2 regions of the Specibacter sp. AOP5-B1-6 genome follow, and region 2 is predicted to be linked to the other one. Evidence: riboswitches for the same ligand, from Rfam matches in the RefSeq annotation. Region 2 holds a riboswitch; the other holds the start of a gene.
The links. Region 2 has a riboswitch for cyclic di-AMP ahead of ACT3TS_RS07600 (NlpC/P60 family protein). Riboswitches for the same ligand answer to the same signal wherever they lie in the genome.
Positions count from the first base shown of each region.

Region 1: linked by a shared signal. The riboswitch ahead of ACT3TS_RS04865 (transglycosylase) and the one ahead of ACT3TS_RS07600 (NlpC/P60 family protein) in region 2 are both predicted to bind cyclic di-AMP.

Region 1 covers NZ_JBQSVT010000007.1:7,125-11,330, forward strand. Annotated here, with positions in the region: gene ACT3TS_RS04855 (MFS transporter) at 178-1,452, opposite strand; gene ACT3TS_RS04860 (MarR family winged helix-turn-helix transcriptional regulator) at 1,453-2,007, opposite strand; cyclic di-AMP (ydaO/yuaA leader) riboswitch at 2,219-2,414, shown strand; gene ACT3TS_RS04865 (transglycosylase) at 2,418-3,176, shown strand; gene ACT3TS_RS04870 (formylglycine-generating enzyme family protein) at 3,134-3,667, shown strand; gene ACT3TS_RS04875 (SUMF1/EgtB/PvdO family nonheme iron enzyme) at 3,664-4,005, shown strand; gene upp (uracil phosphoribosyltransferase) at 4,173-4,206, opposite strand, start outside.
Region 2 covers NZ_JBQSVT010000011.1:48,112-52,317, reverse strand. Annotated here, with positions in the region: gene ACT3TS_RS07605 (MDR family MFS transporter) at 1-738, shown strand, start outside; gene ACT3TS_RS07600 (NlpC/P60 family protein) at 931-1,776, opposite strand; cyclic di-AMP (ydaO/yuaA leader) riboswitch at 1,781-1,986, opposite strand; gene ACT3TS_RS07595 (M23 family metallopeptidase) at 2,129-2,944, opposite strand; cyclic di-AMP (ydaO/yuaA leader) riboswitch at 2,949-3,167, opposite strand; gene ACT3TS_RS07590 (metal-dependent transcriptional regulator) at 3,308-4,003, opposite strand.

The DNA.
Region 1 (4,206 bases), on a different contig from region 2:
CGCGCGTGATGTCCGGTTGGCGCGGTGTCGGCAAGCTCTCAGCGACACTCAGCTTTCTTTCATAATTTGCCGCTAAGTAAACAAATGTTTACCTGCCGGCGCCCATCCGGGGCGGCCGGCAGCACCTGGCCGGCACCTGGCCGCCACCGGCTAACCGGCCGGGCGACGCCGGCAGAGCTAACCGGCCGAGCGACGCAGCCCCGGCACCATCGCGAACGGGCGCACGGCCCTGATCTGGTCCCGCAGCCTGACGTTGTTGCGCCTGTTCATCATGACCAGGGCGGCCAGACCGGCGAGCACGGCAACCACCGCGGCCATGCCGAGCGACCAGCGGGCACCAAATTCGGTGGCAATCCAGCCCACCAGCGGCGCGCCAATGGGCGTCCCGCCCTGCAGGACCACCATGTAGACAGCCAGCACCCGCCCCCGCATGGCCGAGTCCGTGGTCAGTTGCACCGTGGTGTTGCATGCGTTCATGAACGTCAGCGACGCCAGCCCCACGGGCACGAGCGCAATGGCGTACAGGACAAAGCTCGGCATAAAGGCTGCCACGCCCACAGTCACGCCGAACGCCAGGGCGCCGCCCACAATATAAAGCATGCGCATCGTCTTGCGGCGCGCGGCCAGCAGGGCCGCCGCCAGCGTGCCGATCGCCATCACCGAGCCAAGCAGCCCGTACTCCCCCGGCCCCAGATTGAAAACCGTGGTGGCCATCAGCGCATTGGTGATCTGGAAGTTCATCCCGAAAGTGCCCACAATAAAGACCAGCACCATGATCATCATCAGGTCCGGGCGCTGGCGGATGTAGCGCAGGCCCTCGCGTATCTGCCCCTTGGCCCGGGGGACACGCACAGCAGGAGCCAGCTCGTGGGGGCGCATCCGCCACAGGGAAAAGATCACGGCCACGAAGCTGGCCCCGTTGATCAGGAAGGCCGGACCGGTTCCCACCAGGGCAATGACAAGACCTGCCACGCCCGGGCCGGCAAGGCGGGCCAGGTTGAAGGAGGCGCTGTTAAGGGCGACGGCGTTGGGCACGTCCTCCTTGGCGACGACTTCGGAGACAAACGCCTGCCGCGACGGGGCGTCAAAGGCGCTGGCCACTCCCAGCAGGAGTGCCAGCACATACACATGCCACAGCTCCACTGTCCCCGTAACGACGAGGATGCCCAGCAGGAAAGCACAAATTCCCATGCCGGTCTGCGTGACAAGGAGGAGCTTGCGCTTGTTGACCCTGTCACCCAGCAGCCCGGCATAGGGGCCCAGGAAAATGATCGGCAGGAACTGCAGTCCCGTGGTGATGCCTGCGGCGGTGCCCGAGTTGTTGGTCAGGACGGTCAGCACCAGCCAGTCCTGGGCCACACGCTGCATCCACGTGCCGATGTTGGAAACAAGGGCCCCCGTTACCCAGAGCCGGTAGTTGAAAACCTTGAGCGCCCGGAACATTGAACTCATCTATGCGCTCATCTCCTGCAGAATCAGTGCCGCCTCGTGGAGGGTGGCGCGTTCCTGCGGGGTCAGGGCCGACACCCTCTGCGCCAGCCACGCCGTCCGCTTGGACCGGGCACGCAGCAGGGTGGCGGCCCCGGACTCGGAGATCTGCACCAGCACCTGGCGTTTGTCCTGCGGGTTTTCCTCTCGACTGACAAATGCGGCCTCCGCCAGGGCATTGACGATCCGGGTCATGGACGGGGCCTGGATCTGCTCACGGGCGGCGAGCTGGCCCACCGTCTGTGGACCGCCCATGATGGCGGCAAGGACCGAATACTGCCCGGGGCTGATCTCCCCGGTGGCGGCTTCCGCGCGCAGCCTTCGCGAGGTGCGCATGACAGCCACCCGCAGCTCCGCCGCCAGCGGCCCGGCACCAATCCCCTTCGCTGCCTTGCGCCCCGCGCTGCCACCCGGAGGCGGCCCGGCGCCCGGCCCCGGCGCAACAGGGGCATCGGCAGCTGAGCCGGGGGACGACGTCGTGCGTTGCGTGGAAGTTTTTGCCGGTGAATGTTCGGCCATGGGTGCTCAGCTGCCTCAGAAAATGTTTTGTGTGCTCAGCTTCCAATCCTAGATCGTTAGCATTGCTAAGTAAATGGCCGGAGGTGACTCGTCGGTCACGGCACTACAAAGGTTGTTACCAAAATGTGACATGGGGTCTCGTTTCCGTTACTCTGTCTAAAGTGCCCACAGAACCGTCCTTGGTTCCCGGCATCGATGGACGGTTCGCCGAGCTCTGCCGCCGCCCATTTCCATCCATTGACCATGGCAGAGACGGGGGACCCAATCTTTATGGGCCCTTCCTACATGGAAGCCCTTGGGGTTAAGCCGGCGCAGTGAAGGCAGCAGTGATTTTGCTGCCGGGATCTGTGCGGCCGGATTCTCTAGTCCGTTCCCGACAGCTCACCTCGCAGGCGTAGAGAGGCCCACTCATGTCTGCTGCACCGCAGCGCGGCCGTCGCCGCGCCGAACCAGAGCGCCGTCCATCGATTTTTGGGCTTGCGTCCACCCGCACGGGATCACCTGCGGGAGCACGCGCCCGGACCCGGGCCGCCGGTCCGTCCGGTGCAGTCTCCGCCGTCACCACCACGGCCAAGTGCATGGCCGCAGTGGCGGTCCTTGGCGCACTCGTGGCCGGCGGTGCCGTCGCCCAGCAGGTGGGAACACAGCAGGCCGCCGGCGCAAACCCGGGCAGCCTCGTTTCTGCCGCCAGCACCACAGCACCGGCAGTGTCGGCCCCGCTTGACGCGCCGATCAGCTTTTCCGGCCCCAGCATCACGTCGAGCACAAAGCCGGCGGACGCAGCCCTCAAGGCCGAATCGAACGACGTCAAGGCCGATGCCACCACGACTGCTGCAGCTTCGAAGGCAGCTCCCTCCGGCGACAATCCTGCCGCCGCCCAGGCCTATGCCGCCGGCCAGCTGAGCTCCTTCGGCTGGGGCGCGGACCAGATGAGCTGCCTCACCCAGCTGTGGCAGCGCGAATCCGAGTGGCTCACCTCGGCCGAAAACGCCTCCAGCGGCGCCTATGGCATCGCCCAGTCGCTTCCCGCAAGCAAAATGGAAGCCACCGGCAGCGACTGGAGCACCAACTACGAGACGCAGATCCGCTGGGGCATGGGCTACATCCAGCAACGCTATGGCTCACCGTGCGGCGCCTGGGGACACTCAAACTCAGTGGGCTGGTACTAAAACTGGCGGCTGAGGCGTCGCAGGCAGCGCCTGTCCTGCTGCCCATTCTGGGCGGCACCCTCACCATGCCCGACGCCCGCACCGGCACGGCCCGCGACGTCGAGCTGCTGCCCTTCCACTTGGCACGCACCCAAATCACCCGGGCCAACTGGCACGCGGTGATGGACGACGCCGGGACCCCGCCCATGCTTTCCCGCGTCCCCATGCATCCCCTCACCTGGTTTGACGCTGTCCGGTGGTGCAATGCCGCTTCGCAGCTGGCGGGCTGCACCCCTGCCTACGCGCTCAGCGGCCGGGAGGTTGCCTGGGACGTCAACGCCGATGGCTACCGCCTGCCCACCGAGGCCGAGTGGGAGTGGGCGGCCAGGGCAGGAAGCTCTTCGCCGACGTACGGGCCCCTGGCGGAGATTGCCTGGACGGCGTTCGATGCCGTCGACGGGCCCAGGATGTTGCCCTCAAGACCCCCAACAGCCATGGCTTGTTCGACATGATTGGCAACGTCTGGGAGTGGTGCTGGAATTACGCGGATACCGCCCGCTACGGGGACTACAGAAGTTTGCGCGGCGCCGGCTGGGACGATCGGCAGTGGAGCGCCCGCGCGTCCGTGCGCCGGGGCAGTGCACCCGATGCCGTACTCGAAGATGTGGGATTCAGGGTGGCCCGTGGGGTTGTCGGAGTGCCTGACGCTGCTCAGGGCTGCTCGGCCGCAGGGGCGCCGGCCGCAGGCCGTTCGGCTGCAGCCCAAGGCTGGTCGGCTGCGGCTGACCGGCAACGGGCCGACATCAAGGGCCCGCTGCCCATGGGCTGGACACCCCTGCGCGGCCTGTAGCCCACACTTGAAGCCGCTTCCGCAGCTGCCTCAGCAGCTGAAAACGGGCTCAGCCGGCGGACCTTGTTCCAATCTGCGCTGAACTCGTGGCGGGTGTGCCGCATAACAGTGTCATGCGGCACACCCAGCTTGAGTTTTACTCAGATTGGGACAAACAGAAGGCGTTGTTAGTCCACGATGCCGTAGAGGCGGTCTCCGGCG
Region 2 (4,206 bases):
GCCATGTTCGGCACGCTCGCCTACCTGCCCACCTACCTGCAAATGGTGACCGGCGCCAACGCCACCCAGGCCGGCTTCCTCATGATCCCGATGATGGCGGGCTTGCTGGTGACCTCGATCGGCTCAGGGCAGCTGGTGAGCAGGACCGGCCGGTACAAGTGGCTGCCCATCACCGGCATGTTCATTGTGGCAGTTGCGCTGGTGCTGCTCTCAAGCATGACCCCCACCATGCCTGTCTGGGTCATCTGCGCCTACCTGGCCATCATGGGCATCGGGCTTGGCACGTCGATGCAGATCCTGGTGTTGATTGTGCAAAACCAGTTCCCCATTTCCCAGGTGGGCATGGCCACGGCATCCAACAACTACTTCCGCCAGATCGGGGCATCACTGGGCTCCGCCGTGGTGGGCAGCTTGTTTGCACACCGCCTGACGAGCATCCTGGCGGAACGGCTGGCAGGCACCGGCGGTTCCGGCGGGCAGGGCGCCGGGGCCGTCAACTCGCTCACACCCGAAATTGTCCGCCAACTGCCCGAACAGCTGCGCGGGATTGTGATCGGCGCCTACAACGACGCCCTGACACCCATCTTTGTGTACATGGTTCCGCTGCTGGTGCTGGCCGGGATCCTGCTGCTCTTCGTGAAGGAGATCCCGCTGGCCACCACCATCGACCGCGGACCGTCACAGCCCGAATCCGGGCGACAGGAGCCGGCGCAACCCGAGCGCAGCGACGGCGCGTAGAACCACCGGCGGAGCGTGTCCGCCCTCCGCTGCAAAGGCAACTGGGGCCGTCGTCGTACTTTGCCGGAAAGCCGCACCGTGGCACACCAGCGCCGACTGGCCCGGGCGTCAGGTTTGGGCCGAATGGAAGTCCACACCCGTTAAACGAATGAACCCCGTCCGAAGACGGGGTTCATTGGGTAAAAACGTTCTTTAGTGACCCATCGCAATGAAAACGGGACCTGAACCGACGTTGACGGAGAAGACTGCGGTTGTGCCGCCTTCCCATCCACCGTGTACGGCCTGGCCGTCGCCAATGTAGACAGCGATGTGGGCCAGGCCCGCGCCGCCGTCGGCGTAGTAAATCAAGTCACCGGGCTGTGCTTCGGCCTGTGAAACCGTGCGGCCCAAGCTCATGTAGCCAGCGGGCCAGTCGTGGAAGTTGATTCCAGCGGCAGCCAAAGAGTTGCTGGCAAGTGCGGTGCAATCCTGGGCAACGCCAAGCTGGGCCAGTGCGGCGCTGGCGATGGTTGCGCCAATTCCGCTCTGGGTTGCCGGTGCGGGTGCAGCTTCAGGAGTGCTGGTGGTTACAGTCGGAGCAGGTGCTGCTGCCGGTGCTTCTTCAACGACGGGTGCTGCTTCAGCAACCGGCGCTTCTTCAACAACGGGCGCTGCTTCAACGGCTTCAACAGCCGGCTCAACAGCAACTTCACTGCTCTGTGCCTCTACAACTGCCGGCGCTTCAACTACAGGAGCCGGGGTGGAGGTGATGGCGGGGGTGGCGAATGAGATCTTCACCGTGGATGCTGCCGTGATTACGGAAGCAAGTTCCGTGTTCAGGTTCAGCGTGGTGGCACCGTCAGAAGCGCGCTCCACTGTGGGAGTAGCCGCATTTGCTGCGATACCGGATGTCAGCACCAGTCCGGAGGCTGCTGCGATTACTGCGGCCTGACGACCAACCCCGCCGGCATTGGAACTGACGGCTTTCGTGAGGGTGGAGATCGGGCTGGTCTTAACAACCTCGGCGCGGTGGCGCCCAAGGGCAGTGTTTGAAGCCAAGAAGGATTCCTCTCCCAAAGCCTGCGAGGTAAGCTGTCGGATTCGGATGGGAGTCACCCGGCCGCTCCACGTTGGCACACCGAAAGAATTTCTTCTTTCCTGCGTTGAACGCTTCGCGGCTTCACCCCTAGGACTTTTGCTTGACGCGCAGTCCGATTATTGGTTCCCCCGCCCCTGCCAGACGATTGATACGAACGGACCATGAGTAGTGGCAGAGCTAGGCAATCAACCCATGGGCGCCAGCTTGATTCGAAGTTGGCGCGATTACGACGGTACAACAGATTTTTGGCAATGTCACGTTCAGGTCACGGTCCTGTGACTAACTCGTAACTAAAAGTCGCCTGTGGAGGAATTAAAGCCAGCCCAGGGGATCGACGGTTTCGTCATTGACGATGACCTCAAAGTGCAGGTGCGGGCCGGTCGAGGCGCCTGTGGAGCCGCTGAGGCCCACCACGTCGCCGCGTTCGACCTTGTCGCCAACCTTGACGGAGTTGCTGCTCATGTGGTTGTAGGACGTTGAGAGCCCGTTGCCGTGGTCCACGACCACACGGTTGCCGCCACCGTACTGGTGCCAGCCCGAGAAGGTGACAGTTCCGCCGGCGGCCGCAAGCACGTCAGTGCCGCTCGCAATGGCGAAGTCCTGGCCCGTGTGCTGCTCGTCAACCTGACCCGTGATGGGGCTGATGCGTCCGCCGAACGGCGAACTTGGCACCAGGTTCTCCAGCGGGGCTCCGAGAGTCCCCTTGGCAGCCTGCGGGGCGACGTCGGAGGCGTTGACCTTCAAGGTTTCCTTGAGCCGGCCATCGGGGTTCAATGCGCTGCCAACCTCAGGGGCGGCGAAGGCGATGGGGATTTCCGCCCCGGCCGTCACGGCAGGCTCCGCTTCCACAGATGCCGCTGTTGCGGTCTCAATGTGCTGCGTGTCAATGGCCTGTGTGGACGGCAGCGTGACTGCCAGGACCAGGCCTGTCGCGGCCATGGCCACGCCAACCTTCTGGCCGGCTCCGCTGGCAACACCTGCACGCAGCAGCTGGGCCACTGAAATGTTTGATGGTGAGCTGATTCGCTCTGCAGCAATGGCTGCACGGCGGCTTCCCGGCAGGGATGCAAGCTCATGAGTTACCGGCGACGACGCCCGACGGCGTCCCCGCTGTTTAACTTCTGACACTAATTACCTCTCTATAAAGCACCTGCGAAGTTAGCTGTCGGATTCGGATCAGAGAGTCATGCTGTTGATCCGGCCCAAGCTCTTGGCACACATCTGGCCATGGCACAGTCCAATGGATTGGGCCAGTCAGGTGTGTTGCGTTTCGAGTGTGGGCTTCACCCCAAGGCAGACTGTACGTCTGCCGAATGTGGTTCCCCCGCCCCTGCCTTAGTGATTACTGTCCATTGTTGCGAAGGCAAGGTTCGGTGTCGCAAAATGGTAACGCTTTGGTTACGGCGTCAGAATATTACTATACGGTACAAGCGGTAAACGTAACAATTCCGTTACCGAGATTGTCAATAGTGATTGGTCACAGTGGAAACTCTAACTCATGGCGACAAACACATGTGAGGCGACCTCAGGCGGGAGCTCCAGCGCCCCTTCGATGTCCGGGACGCGGACGGAAATGTACTCCCCCACCTGCGCCAGGGAAATCCTGGCGCCGGGCCGCAGGCCGCCTTCATCTAGCTGGAGCAGCAGTTCCGGCTCCACCTGGATGCGTTCGGAGAGCCTGTGAATGACAACCTCCTGGCCGGGTGAATACGTGGCCATGGCATCGACGAGCGTGACCAGCCCCGCCGCAAAAACGGGAGCAATCTCACCTCCGAGCTCTTCAAGCCCCGGAATCGGGTTCCCGTACGGTGACTCGTTGGGCCTGCCCAGCAGGTCGAACAAACGCTGTTCAACCCTTTCGCTCATCACATGCTCCCAGCGGCAGGCTTCTTCGTGGACATACGCCCAGTCAAGGCCAATGACATCGGCAAGCAGCCGTTCAGCCAGCCGGTGCTTGCGCATGACGCGGGTGGCCTTGTCCCGTCCGGCAGGGGTCAGTTCCAAATGCCTGTCACCGGAAACTATGACCAGGCCGTCGCGTTCCATGCGTCCAATGGTTTGGGAGACTGTGGGGCCGGAGTGGTGCAGGCGCTCGGCAATGCGCGCCCGCAAGGCCACGATGTTCTCTTCTTCCAACTCCAGGATTGTCCGCAAATACATTTCCGTCGTGTCAATCAGATCAGCCACGTCAGCATCCTCCTGTTATTGGGCAAGTTTGGGGCAAGGACTTTCGTGTCTACGTTAGCCTGATTGCAACGATCCCGGGAATCCACGCCCTCTTCTTGGAACCGATCCCCGGTGCAGAATATTTCTTGACCCGCGGACACTTTTTCCGCTGGAGCCGGTTCTACGGCAGAATTGGCAGCAGCCACTGGCACCGACATACCTTC